Regions from separate parts of the Brevibacillus sp. BD137 genome, predicted to be linked through region 1. Evidence: predicted binding sites of a transcription regulator. Region 1 holds the regulator's gene; each other region holds the start of a gene.

Region 1 (4,233 bases):
TTAATCGAACTTCACCACGCACGATCTCGCGCCCCATCCGATAAAACGCGTCTTTGCTCTCACCAGAATAATAAAGACTGGCGATAGGCGCACGCCAATCCACGACGACAGAATCAAATGTATCGCTGCGTACAATTCCCCGTTTTCCTATGTAGACCTGATCCAGCTCGTAGATTTCATCCTTCAAGAAGTCCACTCTGCCGAAATAAGGCTTCTCTCGCCCCTGATCTTCCAGATAGCGCAAATCCTTTGCCTTTTTAGAGTTAACGACCTGTTTCACATAGTCATCGGTTGCCTCGCGAATTTCATTGCGAAGCTGCTCCATTTCTTCATCAATAGCTGAAATGGTTTCATCCAGCTTTTTTTGTTCCCATTCATAATCACGATGCTGTGTACTCACCTTCATTCCCCCTCACATGTATCGTGTATTTGAACGTATCAGGACCATTGCCTGGCCAGCCATATTCCAACCGCACATGAAAGTAGACCGACTCCCAAACTGAGAAGAGCATATAATGTGCCCCGCAACAGATGTCCTTCTCCCCAAAAAGTGACCACTTCCAAGGAGAAGCTAGAGAAAGTCGTAAATCCTCCCATGACACCCGTTGCAAATAAGAGATAGAGTGTTGGAGATAAAATGCCACGTTCTTTCCCCAGCACGAACAAGATGCCAATGATCATGGATCCACAAACATTGGCGATCCAGGTTCCCCACGGCCATTCCGGCTGATTTGCGAGTAAAGACAATAGGTAGCGCACAAGAGAGCCAACTGCTCCGCCAACCGCCACAGCTATCCACGCCATCGCTATCCCTCCCTGGCTATCAAAGCGTTATGTATGTCACAGAAAAAGACACCCTAGCGTCAAGCGAGGATGTCTGTCGTATCAGTAATTGTTATCTTACTGTTTTGGCTTATTTTCTTCAAGGTCTTCCACATAACGGATGGAATCCAAATTTGCTCTCAGTGAAAGCTTAACGGCGTCAATGTACTTTTGGCGCAATGCTTTTTGCTCGAGCTTTTCTTCTTCGGTTAAACCTTCTTCGCGAGATTTTTTGACCAATTCGTTAATGCGTTTAATTTCTGCGTCAGATACCACTGCTGGTTCCTCCCACTCTGTAGTAGTGCCGCTTCATTATACCACATTCGAATGATCTCGCAAGACAGCCGAACACTTACGGCATATCAGGCATGATCAGAGTCTGACCCGGATAAATCCAGTTGCTATCCAAGCCGTTCGCTTCCTTGATTTCTATGATATAGTCACGAACATCCGTATGCTGATCTGAGTAGCGAACAGCTAACGACCATAGACTATCTCCGGATTGTACGGTTACTTCTATGCCTTGTGGCTCGTCCATTGGCGAAGCAGCAAACACTAGTTCGGTCAACAAGTAAAAAAAGAGAGTAAATGTAATAAGAAACAAGAGTGCTTGACCTCTCGTGATACCAAAACGAACACGACGTTCTTCTTTTTTCTCGAAACGATTACGTACTGTCGATGAATTCATGATAATGGCCTCCTTGCAAACATACGTTCTGTTCTCTTGTAAGCTCATAATAAATGAGAACATATGTTCATGTCAACAACGAAACGAACTTATGTTTGTCGAACGCAAGCTCCCATGGTATAATATAGGAAAATATGTTCGAGAAATCAGGGGTGTCTTTCTATGTCAAAATTATCGAGTAGACAACAAGCCATCATCGAGTTCATACGAAAGGAAGTTCGTGATAAAGGATATCCGCCTTCTGTACGTGAAATTGGAGAGGCAGTTGGACTCGCTTCCAGCTCAACGGTACATGGTCATTTGGCACGCTTAGAGAAAAAGGGCCTCATTCGTCGAGATCCTACCAAACCTCGCGCCATCGAATTGCTTTCAGATGAAGATCGTTTTCAAGACAATTTCGAAGACTCTGTCGTCCGTGTGCCAGTAATCGGAAAAGTAACCGCTGGACAACCCATTACAGCCATTGAGGATGTAGAAGAATACTTCCCGCTTCCAGACAATATCGTGACTTCCGACAAGGTCTACATGCTGCGCGTCTCCGGGAATAGCATGATTGATGCCGGGATTCTCGACGGAGACTACGTCATTGTTCGCCAACAGCACGTAGCGAACAATGGTGACATTGTCGTAGCCATGACAGAAGAAGATGAAGCGACCGTCAAAAGATTTTTCAAAGAAAAGAACCACTTCCGTCTCCAACCGGAAAATGCCACGATGGAACCGATTATTCTGGAGCATGTCACCATTCTTGGTAAAGTCATTGGTGTCTATCGCCTCATTCACTAGTTTCCACGTAAAAAAGGACAGCCTCGGCTGTCCTTTTTGTTTTCTATCTGTTATCTGGCGATAAAAAACCAGATGATCATCGTAACTTGCAAGATGACTTTTACGACCGCACTGCCCAAAAATCCGATCAGTGAGCCTACCCCCGCTTTCACTGCTCGCTCCATCGATTGCTTCTGCACCATCAACTCTACGAGAACGACGAATACGAACGGCAAGATCAGCATACCAAACGGTGGGAAAACGAAAATCCCGAGGATAATTCCGGCAGCAGCAGCAATGGACGACCACTTGGACCCCCCGTACTTTTTCACGAAGTACATGTTCGTCAGCAAGTCAGCACCGTAAAGCAGAATGCTTAGAACGACCATTCCCCACCAAAAGGATGCCGGCAATCCCGCTCCCGGATCTGCAATGAAAAAGTGATAGAGCAAAAAGCCCCCCCACAACAAGATCGTATCAGGTAAAACGGGTAAGAAAATTCCTGCGATGCTTAGCAGGAACAATAACACAACCACGACCCACAAAAATATTTCCATCCACTACACTCCCTTCATTTAGGTATACGAGTGATTACCAATTTCGTTGCGCGCTTATTCACTTTTGTCTACACTATTTTAAAAGAAAGTAGACATGGGGGTAGTTTCATGAAAAATTGGCATGATCTCTCTTACTTGAGCAGAGGAACGATGCGCCAAAAAACGGCATGGAAAGCGATTCAACAGACGCATATCATGGAAGTACTAGCCGATTACCGTCCAGTGCTTGCCGGAACCATCCCATTGGACATTGATGTTGAGCAAAGCGATCTGGATATTATTTGCGAGAGTCATGATCTGGATCAGTTTGAGCAGGTTGTTCGTAAAGCGTTTGGCTGCTCAACCAGCTTTGAAGTGACACAACTTGATCTCAAAGGGATTCCCACGTGCGTTATTTCGTTTTTCACAGCTGGCTTTTGGTTTGAATTGTTTGCTCAACCGGTTGCAGTCGAAAAGCAAAACGCCTATCGTCATATGGACATCGAAGCACGATTGTTACATATAGGGGGCTTGGATGCGTGTATACATATCAGGGCTCTGAAGCAAGACGGCCTCAAAACAGAACCTGCATTTGCTCGATACTTTCATATTCCAGGTGATGATCCGTATGAGGCCTTGTTGCATTTGGAGTCGTTGACCGAACAGGAATTACGCCAAAGAGTTCAGCTCCTACGAAAGGATTAATCTGCTAGCAAATCTATCAACTTGCTGGAATCATAAGGGGTAAACAGCGACTGGCGTTGCAACCGATCATTAAGGAGGGCATACTATATGAATTGGCTGATGGAGATACCGTTCCCCACTGGAGAGAATCGGATAGAAACAAACGTCGACCTCTCATTTAAGAGATTCGAGTCAAGTGGGCTTCAGGAGCCTCCCGATTTTATCCATGATATCGTCCTGCAATGGGCCATCGCCCCTTTCGTTGTTCATGAGCATACTGCTTATCGGATTGCGGCCCACAACGATCCCGAGATAGAAGCGTATGCTTCCGTCAATTTCACAAGCCTGTTTACTAACGTACGGGGAATATACACGAATGGAAAGATGGAGGAAATCAGGCTGGAGGACTTAAAGCCGAATATAAAGAGTTCTTTTATCGAATCGGTCATACATACAAGTAAGATTGATCTTCTGGTAAGCGATTTTTATCTACAGGGAGAATGTGAGCGTAGTAATCGACTAAGCATAAAGCTGTTCCAAATAGACAGGGATTCCTTTTTCAAGCAGACTACCTACCTTCCCCAACCCGATCACAAAAGGCTCTGGGACTTTATGAATAGACCATTCAAAACAAGTGACGAGGTCTCCATATCCCCCACGAACTGGGTGCTCAGTGACGACCTGCTAGAATCCCCCTTTCTCGTATTTCTCTCACGCTATGCAAGTGAGGTTGTTTTA
Region 2 (4,233 bases), on a different contig from region 1:
TAAAATGACGGAATTTAGATACCACATAATTTAGCATCTCAAGTTCTTCTGCGGTAAATAAACGAGGATTGAAATGATCAGTTGGAACTACATAACTTCCATAGTCATCTTCCTTCCAATCAACTTCAGGGTTGTTCTCGAAAAGTGTTTCATACTTCTCTGGAACAGGACCGTAATTATGGCAAACATATCTTGAGCCCGATATGGAACGATGGGTAAGTTTATAAAAGTAATTGTCAGCGTAATACATTAATTTATTTAACTTAGTCTTATAGGGACGTTCTTTTTCTGCAAAAAACAAAACCATCTGATTAAATTTCTCCATCGAAAAACGTTGAAATCCACTATAATCATCGGCAGGGTGAAAAAAAACATTATTAATTTCATCGATGATTCTAGACTGTTCTGTCTGTTTGCATAAGCTTTCTAACAGAATACTTAGTGCATCTTTTACAGGATCTGAAATTTTATCTTTATTTTGCTCGAAGAATTCAAGCATTTTATGTGGCTCTGAGCTTGCTTTTATTATTTGATTTTGTGCTTGAGTTGGAATAGAACCATTCTCGTATCTAGTGATCGTTATTTCTCCAAATCCAAGAAGTTTTGAATAGTCACGTTGGTTAAGATTGTATTTTTTCCTAATAGCTATTATTTCTTCTGGTTGTACTATCCCCTTCAAATCTCGATATTTTTTGAAAGCTGTTTCTTGGTTCTGCTCATCAATTATAGGATGAAATAATTCTTCGTTACACTCATTGCAAAAGGCGAGCATTCCAGTAATATTTATGTCCATTTCTTTTACAGGGTAGTTAAATGTTTTCTCGATTAATTTAAACTCTCTTTCTTGATCACACTTATGACAGAACAGTGTTTGGATTTCTGTTTTCATATTGGAGTTACCTCCCTTTTGAATAATAATTTAGGCTGTTTTGTAGGGATAAACTATTGGCCTAGCTGGAAAGTGAAATGACATAAACAATAAATCATCTTTAGGGGGGGTTCGGATTTTTAACTTGATGTAAATTTCAGTTCCATCATCTTCTAAGCCAAACTCCCAAACATCACCCGGTGAACCATTATGGTCTGGGTTTGGCCCCCTGTAATAGTTTTTGTATGTGAGATAATCGAACATTGAAAATGCATCTCTCATGCTTATTCCCATTTTGCCCAAAGTGTACTTTTCTTCTTTGCCCATAATAAAATCCAGTTTATTTGCATCTTTGTATTTCTTACACAATTCCAAGAAGGTTTTGACGTCATCAATACTTGCCAAGTGGTTCAATCCTTTCCTTGGTTTCTGGAGCATATAGACAAGAATTGTAGCAAGTTCGTTTTGGCGAGAAGTTATCAATTGATACTCTTATATATATTATAGCCAATTATCACACCAATAGTCACTGAAAATATGTGTTTATTGAAAAATTCTTCGTTCAGAAATCTTCATTTCTTAAATTAACCCCTGAGGATATTGATGTTGCTTGTTCGTGTTATGTTCGCATATAATTCGAACATAAGTTCTGGTATTTGGAGGCGAACAGAGTGGTGAAGGAACTGCAACGAGCTATTAGCCAACAGCAGTGCATTAAGATTATTTACCTTGGCAAAGACGGACAGATGTCACAGCGTACCTTGCGACCACTCGCGATAGTTGGAGATCGACTAAAAGCGTACTGTCTTACACGAAAAGCTCCTAGAATCTTCGCTATTGAAAACATATTAGCTTCTGAACAGTTGGTGAATAATCATGCTGTCTGATATCGAGCGAAAAGTCCTACGTGTGATCGGAAATTATTCAACAGGGCGGCGTAGAACACCAACAGTTGACGAACTGCGTATCAAGACAGGTTGAATCCGAGACGGCATCATGTCGGTGTTGGAGGTTCTGGCGAATGAGGAATACAAAGAATGGCAGAGGTCTGAACCTGACAAGATGGAAGTATACGAAACGTGGGAGCGAAAGGGACGGTAATAATGGCAAAGAAAATCGATAATTTATTCGGCTCATCGCGGTTTGTATTACCGGAACAGCGCGAGCTCTATTTGCAAATGAAGGAAGACGACAAACTCGTATCCATGCCTATACTTGAGCTGGATGAGCTTGAAACATTTGACTACCTATTACGGGATGCACAGTAAAATGAAAAAGCAGTATCAATCACATGGTGGCGACATAAGAAAAACGAGATAGGCACTATTTGTACTATGTGGGGAGCGGTACCAGAGATCAATGCGAATACCAGAAAAGTAAAACTGCTTACGGTCGAAGATGCTCAATGGATTCCGATTATCGATGTTAGGGGATAGGAGGTTCAATAGATGGCAAAAGCAACTACTCCAAAAAGACCGACTCGGGATGAATTTGAATTAGAAGAATTGGGGAATCAGCTCGTCGAAGCAAAAGATGATGGCGACGAGAGAGCGTTGACTGTTTGGGGAATGCCTGAGAAATTGCGCGGGAGGATCACGGTACTTGACTCGCGAACAAGGCTAGTTCATGTAGAGGAAAACGGAGCAACTAGGAAGATACCTTTCCTGGACATTATGAAGGTCACTTACGAGTAAAAAGAGAACGGGTCTTGTCCTTTAGCCTCATGCTTTTGGACAAGACCCGCTGCTATTTACTAATTAGATTCCTCTTCAAATAATGCTTTTAGCGGTTCACCTGATTTTACCTTTGTATCCTTTTCCCATACTCCATCTATAAAACTAAACTTTGTAGCAATACTTTTTCCAGATTGTTTTTTCTGTAGAACGTACAGATTTTCCTTAGATTCATGAAGATAGATTACTGGTAAATAATCTCCATCTTCGATATCTCTGGTTACGTCATCAACTTTTGTGAACAAATCTTTGTCCAATTTAAAAACATCAGTCTTTGTAACCTCAGTGTATCCAGTGAGGTCAATATCAGTTTCTTTGGCGACTGCATTAAATGTATTGGATATTATTTCTTGAGCATTTAGCTCTTCTTCAGATGCAGAGAGGGCCCAATCGTTAGGTCTGTAAGTTACTGTATCTGACGATTGTTGATATTCTTTGATCTTGCCATTCCTATCATACTCGTAGTGTTGACCCGCGACCTCATAAGTACGTGTTAGTCCACCTGTATAAACTTCTTCTTCACCCGATGCTTTAGTTGTTCCTTGCCTCTCTTTACCAATCGCTCTCCCATTATAATTTAAAAGGGAGAATGTACCTGCGGTATTGGTACTAACTTTTGTTTTTGATGTGAAAGGTAACGTGGCGTAGCTACTATCGGCAGTCGAAATGTCAACAGAAGATGAGTAAGACGTAATCTGGGCAAATGCACTATTTGTAGCGATCAGAGTTAATCCGAGAACTAAGGGAATTGCAATCTTTTTCTGCATTTTTCAAACACCTCTTTACCTAATTTTTCAAATATACCTAATAATACCAGTTCGTGAGAGAGTCATAAAGTCTTTTCTTGCTAATAAGTATAAATAGTTGATTAATATGAAAAGTACTATCATGTGTTTCGCTTGTAACATGGAGGAATAAAAAAGAGAAGGATTTTCCCCCTCTCTTTTAATAACATTTTACCAATCGGGTTCAACTCGATAGGGCCCTGACTTCGGATCACACGCTTCCGATACTACAGGCGAGGAAAAGAACACCACAAGAGCAAAAACCAAAAGTAGCTTCTGCATTAAACTCTCCTCCTTCTATTGTTACAAAATATTATCACATATGTTTTCAATTAACTCCATGTGTTCAAAGGACAGATTTTTATTGTTAGTTCGATGATGGCGTAGGAAAAGCCGTATGCCTTCGATGACCTCTCTAGTTATGCCTATGTGCTTGTAATACTTGATACTCTCGATCAGGCTATGAAAACCCTGATCATATATTTCCATTGAGATTAAGCACAACGCCTTACGTTTGTAGTATTGGGCCAGTGTCTTAATTCGGTATGGATGCTGCGGCATTCTCTCTGGCAGAAACTGATCCTCCGTTTCGATCAATAGCATGAGATCGTCTGTCTTTCCAGCCTCCAAATACGATTCCATGAGGTCGACGACGATTGATATGCGTCCTTCTCTGTTAGTCTCGTTTAAGCAGACGTTGAATAATCTGATTGCGTCCTCATGTTGCCCTTTTTTAGCAAGGAGAGTAGCTCGAAAATGGTTCCTTCGAAAATCAGCGTATTCGCTGTTTTCATACTCTTTTAGGTAGATGTCAGCGACATGGAAGTCTCCAAAGTAAATACACGAG
Region 3 (4,233 bases), on a different contig from region 1:
ACGGCTTTTTCCATTGTGTGGAAATTAAAAACATTCTATAATAGCTGTAATTACTTTCGGAGGTGTATATCACATGTTAAAAACACTATTCAGAGCAAGCAAGTACACGGAAGGAAAAATACGAACGGCAGCATGACGCGGACGCATTTTGCACAGTAGAGGATTGTAGAGGTACGATCAGTATGTGAAAAACGGAATGCGTCATCTGCCTAAAAAAAGGTGGATACTGCTTCCATGTTCATGAATGCGACAAAAGTATATATGACCAAAAGTTTTTTGACTTCTCTGGCCAATACGACCATGTTCACAACCTATGCGATTTACTACATTGTGACACTGGGCTTTAACCCGTTTGAATTGCTAGTGATCGGGACGGTATTGGAGTTATCCGTGTTGGTGCTTGAAGGGATAACAGGAGTAGTGGCGGATACGTACGGTCGCCGTCGCTCCGTCATTCTCGGGATGTTTTTTCTGGGAATCGGATTTGCGATGCAGGGGATCGTTCCCGCGCTTGATGTTTGGGTACCGATGATTTCTGTCTTCGGTTTGGTGCTGTTTTCGCAAGTCGTCAGTGGTCTTGGGTATACGTTTATCAGTGGAGCGGATACTGCATGGATTGTAGATGAGGTCGGGGAAGAGAAGATCGGTACGATTTTCATGAAGGCCAAGCGCTACTCCTTGTTTGGGAATCTGCTCGGGATTGCACTTAGTGTGGCATTGGCAACACTCGCTCCCAATTTGCCTTACCTCATAGGTGGCCTCATGTATCTGGGGCTTGGCGTTTTTCTGATTCTGTTCATGAAGGAGACCGGATTTATTCCCCGTGAACGTGAGCAAGATGCTTCCCACGTGAAGGAAATGATTCAGACGTGGACTTCGGGTGCCAAAGTGATTCGCAGTCAGCCGATTCTCATGCTGATCTTGTTCGTGACGCTATTTACGGGTGCAGCCTCAGAAGGGTATGACCGTTTGTGGGAAGCGCATTTGATCGCAGAAATTGGTTTTCCAGAGCTCGCTGCTATTTCGATGCCCATGTGGTTCGGGATCATTGCCGCACTCGCAAGCTTGCTCGGCCTCATCGTAGTAGGCGTTGTGGAAAAAAGGCTGGATGTGAACAATGAGCGGGTTGTCCTTGTAGGCATGTTCACGTTGACGGGGCTCAAAATTGCAGCAATGATAGCTTTTGCCTTTTCTCCTAGCTTTAGCTGGGCATTAGTTGCATTGCTGTTGATCGGTGTGATCCAGTCATTGAGCAGTCCGCTGTATGATACGTGGCTGAATTTAAACATTGAAAGCAAGGTGCGAGCGACGGTTTTGTCGATGATGGGCCAGTCCAATGCTTTGGGACAAACGGCAGGTGGTCCTGCTGTCGGATGGATTGGGACGCGTTTTTCGATTCGCGCTTCGCTCGTTGCAGCGGCTATCTTGTTGGCACCGATTCTGATTGTGTTCGGACGTGCGCTTAGGAGGCGCTGAGTCACATACACAGTGTAACAAGCATAAGGCATGTGTCCATTTTTTAGGGCGCATGCTTTTTTGTTGAGGCAATCGTTGGTTTTTGTAATCAAAACTTGCGAACAAACGTTCTCTTTTGATATGATGATCTCAACAACAAGAAGACACATTTTGTGGTGGTGAGAGCCTGATGATTCAGGAGTTGAGAAGGTACGCAGCGAGGCAGCAAGCAGTGGAGATCATCTATTTGAAGAAGGATGGGGAGGCTAGCAGGCGTACGATTCGTGTGGTTCATATCGATGAGAACAAAGGGAGCTTGAAAGCATACTGTTATAGGAGGAAGGCGTATCGTGTATTTGTGTTGGAAAACATTTTGGCGATCGCACCTGTGTCAGGGTATTTTGCCGGATGAAAAGGAATCATCCTCCAAGCCCCCAGCCTATTCCAGCCATACTATGTTATACTAAATAGGTAAACAACTTCAAAAAAGAGGAAGGGCGGGGACAACAATGGAGTTCTTCATTGTCATTGTCATCATGTTCTTGATCGTAGTGTTTGTCTTAGCGTCCAAAGCTGCAAAAGGCGGAAGTGGGCGCTCTCATTCCTCTTCAGACAGCGGGGGCGGAGCCTTTTATGTAGACAGCTCTCACAATCACCATCATCGAAGTCATGATTCAAATGATCGTTGGGATAGCTATGACAGCGGAAGCGATAGCGGTGGTGGCGGAGATAGTGGAGGCGGCGGCGGGGGAGATTGACGCTGTTGCATTTTGTTTCATTATGGTACAATAATTGGGAAATATGATTCCAAACCTGAATGGTAGGTTTGCTAAAGGAGAGATGTTTTTATGGTAGTCATCAAATTTGTTCAGAGTGTCGTAGTCGGGGTCACGGGAATCCTCCTTTCAAGCGAACAGTAATATCGTTCACCAAATGAGGATTCGACTGTGACTGGTTCTGGCTGATAGCCATATATCTAACCAATTGCAGGGGGAATCCGCAGTGAATCAAACAACCAATCAACAAGTATTGCAATCTATGGGCTGGAATGAGTATTTTGCTAATCATTTTACCCCTTATGCTGAGCAAGGCTTCAGTGTGGGACGTATCACACTTGAACATAAACGTATTTATCGCCTGTGGAGTGAGCATGGCGAGCTCCTAGGCGAGGTAACAGGTAAGCTTCGTTATGAGGCAACCGGACGAGAAGATTTTCCGGCTGTCGGGGACTGGGTAGTGATCAGTGCCCGCCCAGAGGAAAAGAAAGCCTCGATCCACGGACTTCTTCCACGTAAGAGCAAGTTTTCCCGCAAGGTAGCTGGGGATACAGTGGAAGAGCAGATTGTGGCTGCGAACGTCGATACGGTTTTCCTCGTGAATTCCTTAAATAATGATTTAAATCTGCGCAGGATTGAACGCTATCTCATTCTTGCGTGGGAAAGTGGAGCAAATCCGGTGATTGTGCTATCCAAAGCAGATTTGTGTGACGATCTGGATGCATGTATGGCAGAGATAGAATCAATCGCGATCGGAGTACCTGTTCACGTAGTCAGTGCTGAGCAGGGAGAAGGACTGGATCAGCTCGCACCGTATTTGGGCGAGGGCCAGACGATTGCCTTGATGGGTTCCTCTGGTGTTGGCAAATCCACGTTGATCAATAAATTGAGCGGAGCGGAGATGCAAAAAGTCAGTGGCGTGCGTGAAGGTGATGACCGTGGCCGCCATACGACGACTCATCGTGAACTGTTCCGATTGCCGAGTGGTGCTCTCATGATCGATACACCGGGTATGAGGGAACTCCAGCTCTGGGAGGCAGATGAGGGCTTCCGCGGTGCCTTTGACGATATCGAGTCCATTGCGGAAACATGCCGTTTCAATGATTGCAAGCATATGCGCGAGCCCGGCTGTGCTGTTCAAGCTGCCATCAATGATGGATCATTGGAAAAGGCACGCTTTGACAGTTACCTAAAGCTCCAACGCGAATTGGCACATCTGGCACGCAAAGAAGACGCAAGGCTTGCTGCTGCTGAAAGGGATAAATGGAAGAAGCTCAACGTTCAAATGCGGGAGAAAAAACCAAAGAGATAAGTACGTGAGCCCTTGAGAAATCAGGGCTCTTTCCTTTAATTGGGCAAGTAAGCGCTTCCTTTTTCTTTCAAAAATTAACGCTTGCTACCAACGCGAGAGTTATGATAGATTTGGTCAATACTCGTTATTACACTTCGAAAAAGATAGGTAGCTCGTATAATTTTGGGAATAAGGCCCAACCGTTTCTACCAGGTGACCGTAAATCACCTGACTACGAGTGAAAGTGCGTCTAGGGTTCCGTCTCTTTCTTTCCTATTTCCATAATAGGGTTGAAAGAAAGCTGGTCCGAGCGGCGCAGGCACGAATGATGTGTCACACCTAAGGGATAAAAGCCCAGAGGGACAGTTTCACTTGGCGTTGGTTCGTTACGTAGCCCGCTTGTGACACTGTCCACTCTGGGCTTTCTATATTTCAGCAGGCCGCAAATAAAAATGGCCGGAACGATATCTGAGGAGGAAGAACTGATGAAAGAATTACAAGAGCGCATCGTACAGGATGGCAAGGTACTGTCGGCATCCGTTTTGAAGGTGGATGCGTTTTTGAACCACCAGGTAGATCCGCAATTGACGATGAAGATCGGACAACGCTTTGCCGAGTTGTTCGCTGGTGAAAACATTACAAAAGTCGTGACGATTGAGGCAAGTGGAATTCATTTTGCAATGGCAACTTCCTTTGCTTTAGGTGTTCCCT

The links. Region 1 encodes LexA, which represses DNA repair genes until DNA is damaged. Its sites were predicted from a motif close to CGAACATATGTTCG; they were not measured.
Positions count from the first base shown of each region.
Region 2: a site for LexA is predicted at 1,506-1,519, ahead of ODZ53_RS29230 (WYL domain-containing protein). Genes of this name have one in related genera too.
Region 3: a site for LexA is predicted at 1,575-1,588, ahead of ODZ53_RS18235 (WYL domain-containing protein). Genes of this name have one in related genera too.

Region 1 covers NZ_JAOTNO010000002.1:687,166-691,398, forward strand. The annotation lists gene ODZ53_RS06420 (HelD family protein) at 1-400, opposite strand, end outside; gene crcB (fluoride efflux transporter CrcB) at 439-804, opposite strand; gene ODZ53_RS06430 (DUF896 domain-containing protein) at 901-1,098, opposite strand; gene yneA (cell division suppressor protein YneA) at 1,175-1,510, opposite strand; gene lexA (transcriptional repressor LexA) at 1,673-2,296, shown strand; gene ODZ53_RS06445 (DUF456 domain-containing protein) at 2,347-2,832, opposite strand; gene ODZ53_RS06450 (DUF4269 domain-containing protein) at 2,941-3,516, shown strand; gene ODZ53_RS06455 (hypothetical protein) at 3,604-4,233, shown strand, end outside.
Region 2 covers NZ_JAOTNO010000028.1:7,294-11,526, reverse strand. The annotation lists gene ODZ53_RS29240 (type II TA system antitoxin MqsA family protein) at 1-889, opposite strand, end outside; gene ODZ53_RS29235 (hypothetical protein) at 920-1,273, opposite strand; gene ODZ53_RS29230 (WYL domain-containing protein) at 1,540-1,755, shown strand; gene ODZ53_RS29225 (YolD-like family protein) at 1,972-2,136, shown strand; gene ODZ53_RS29220 (YolD-like family protein) at 2,317-2,562, shown strand; gene ODZ53_RS29215 (hypothetical protein) at 2,622-3,368, opposite strand; gene ODZ53_RS29210 (helix-turn-helix domain-containing protein) at 3,690-4,233, opposite strand, start outside.
Region 3 covers NZ_JAOTNO010000008.1:89,064-93,296, reverse strand. The annotation lists gene ODZ53_RS18240 (MFS transporter) at 235-1,476, shown strand; gene ODZ53_RS18235 (WYL domain-containing protein) at 1,646-1,867, shown strand; gene ODZ53_RS18230 (hypothetical protein) at 1,965-2,213, shown strand; gene rsgA (ribosome small subunit-dependent GTPase A) at 2,458-3,543, shown strand; purine riboswitch at 3,676-3,777, shown strand; gene ODZ53_RS18220 (xanthine phosphoribosyltransferase) at 4,008-4,233, shown strand, end outside.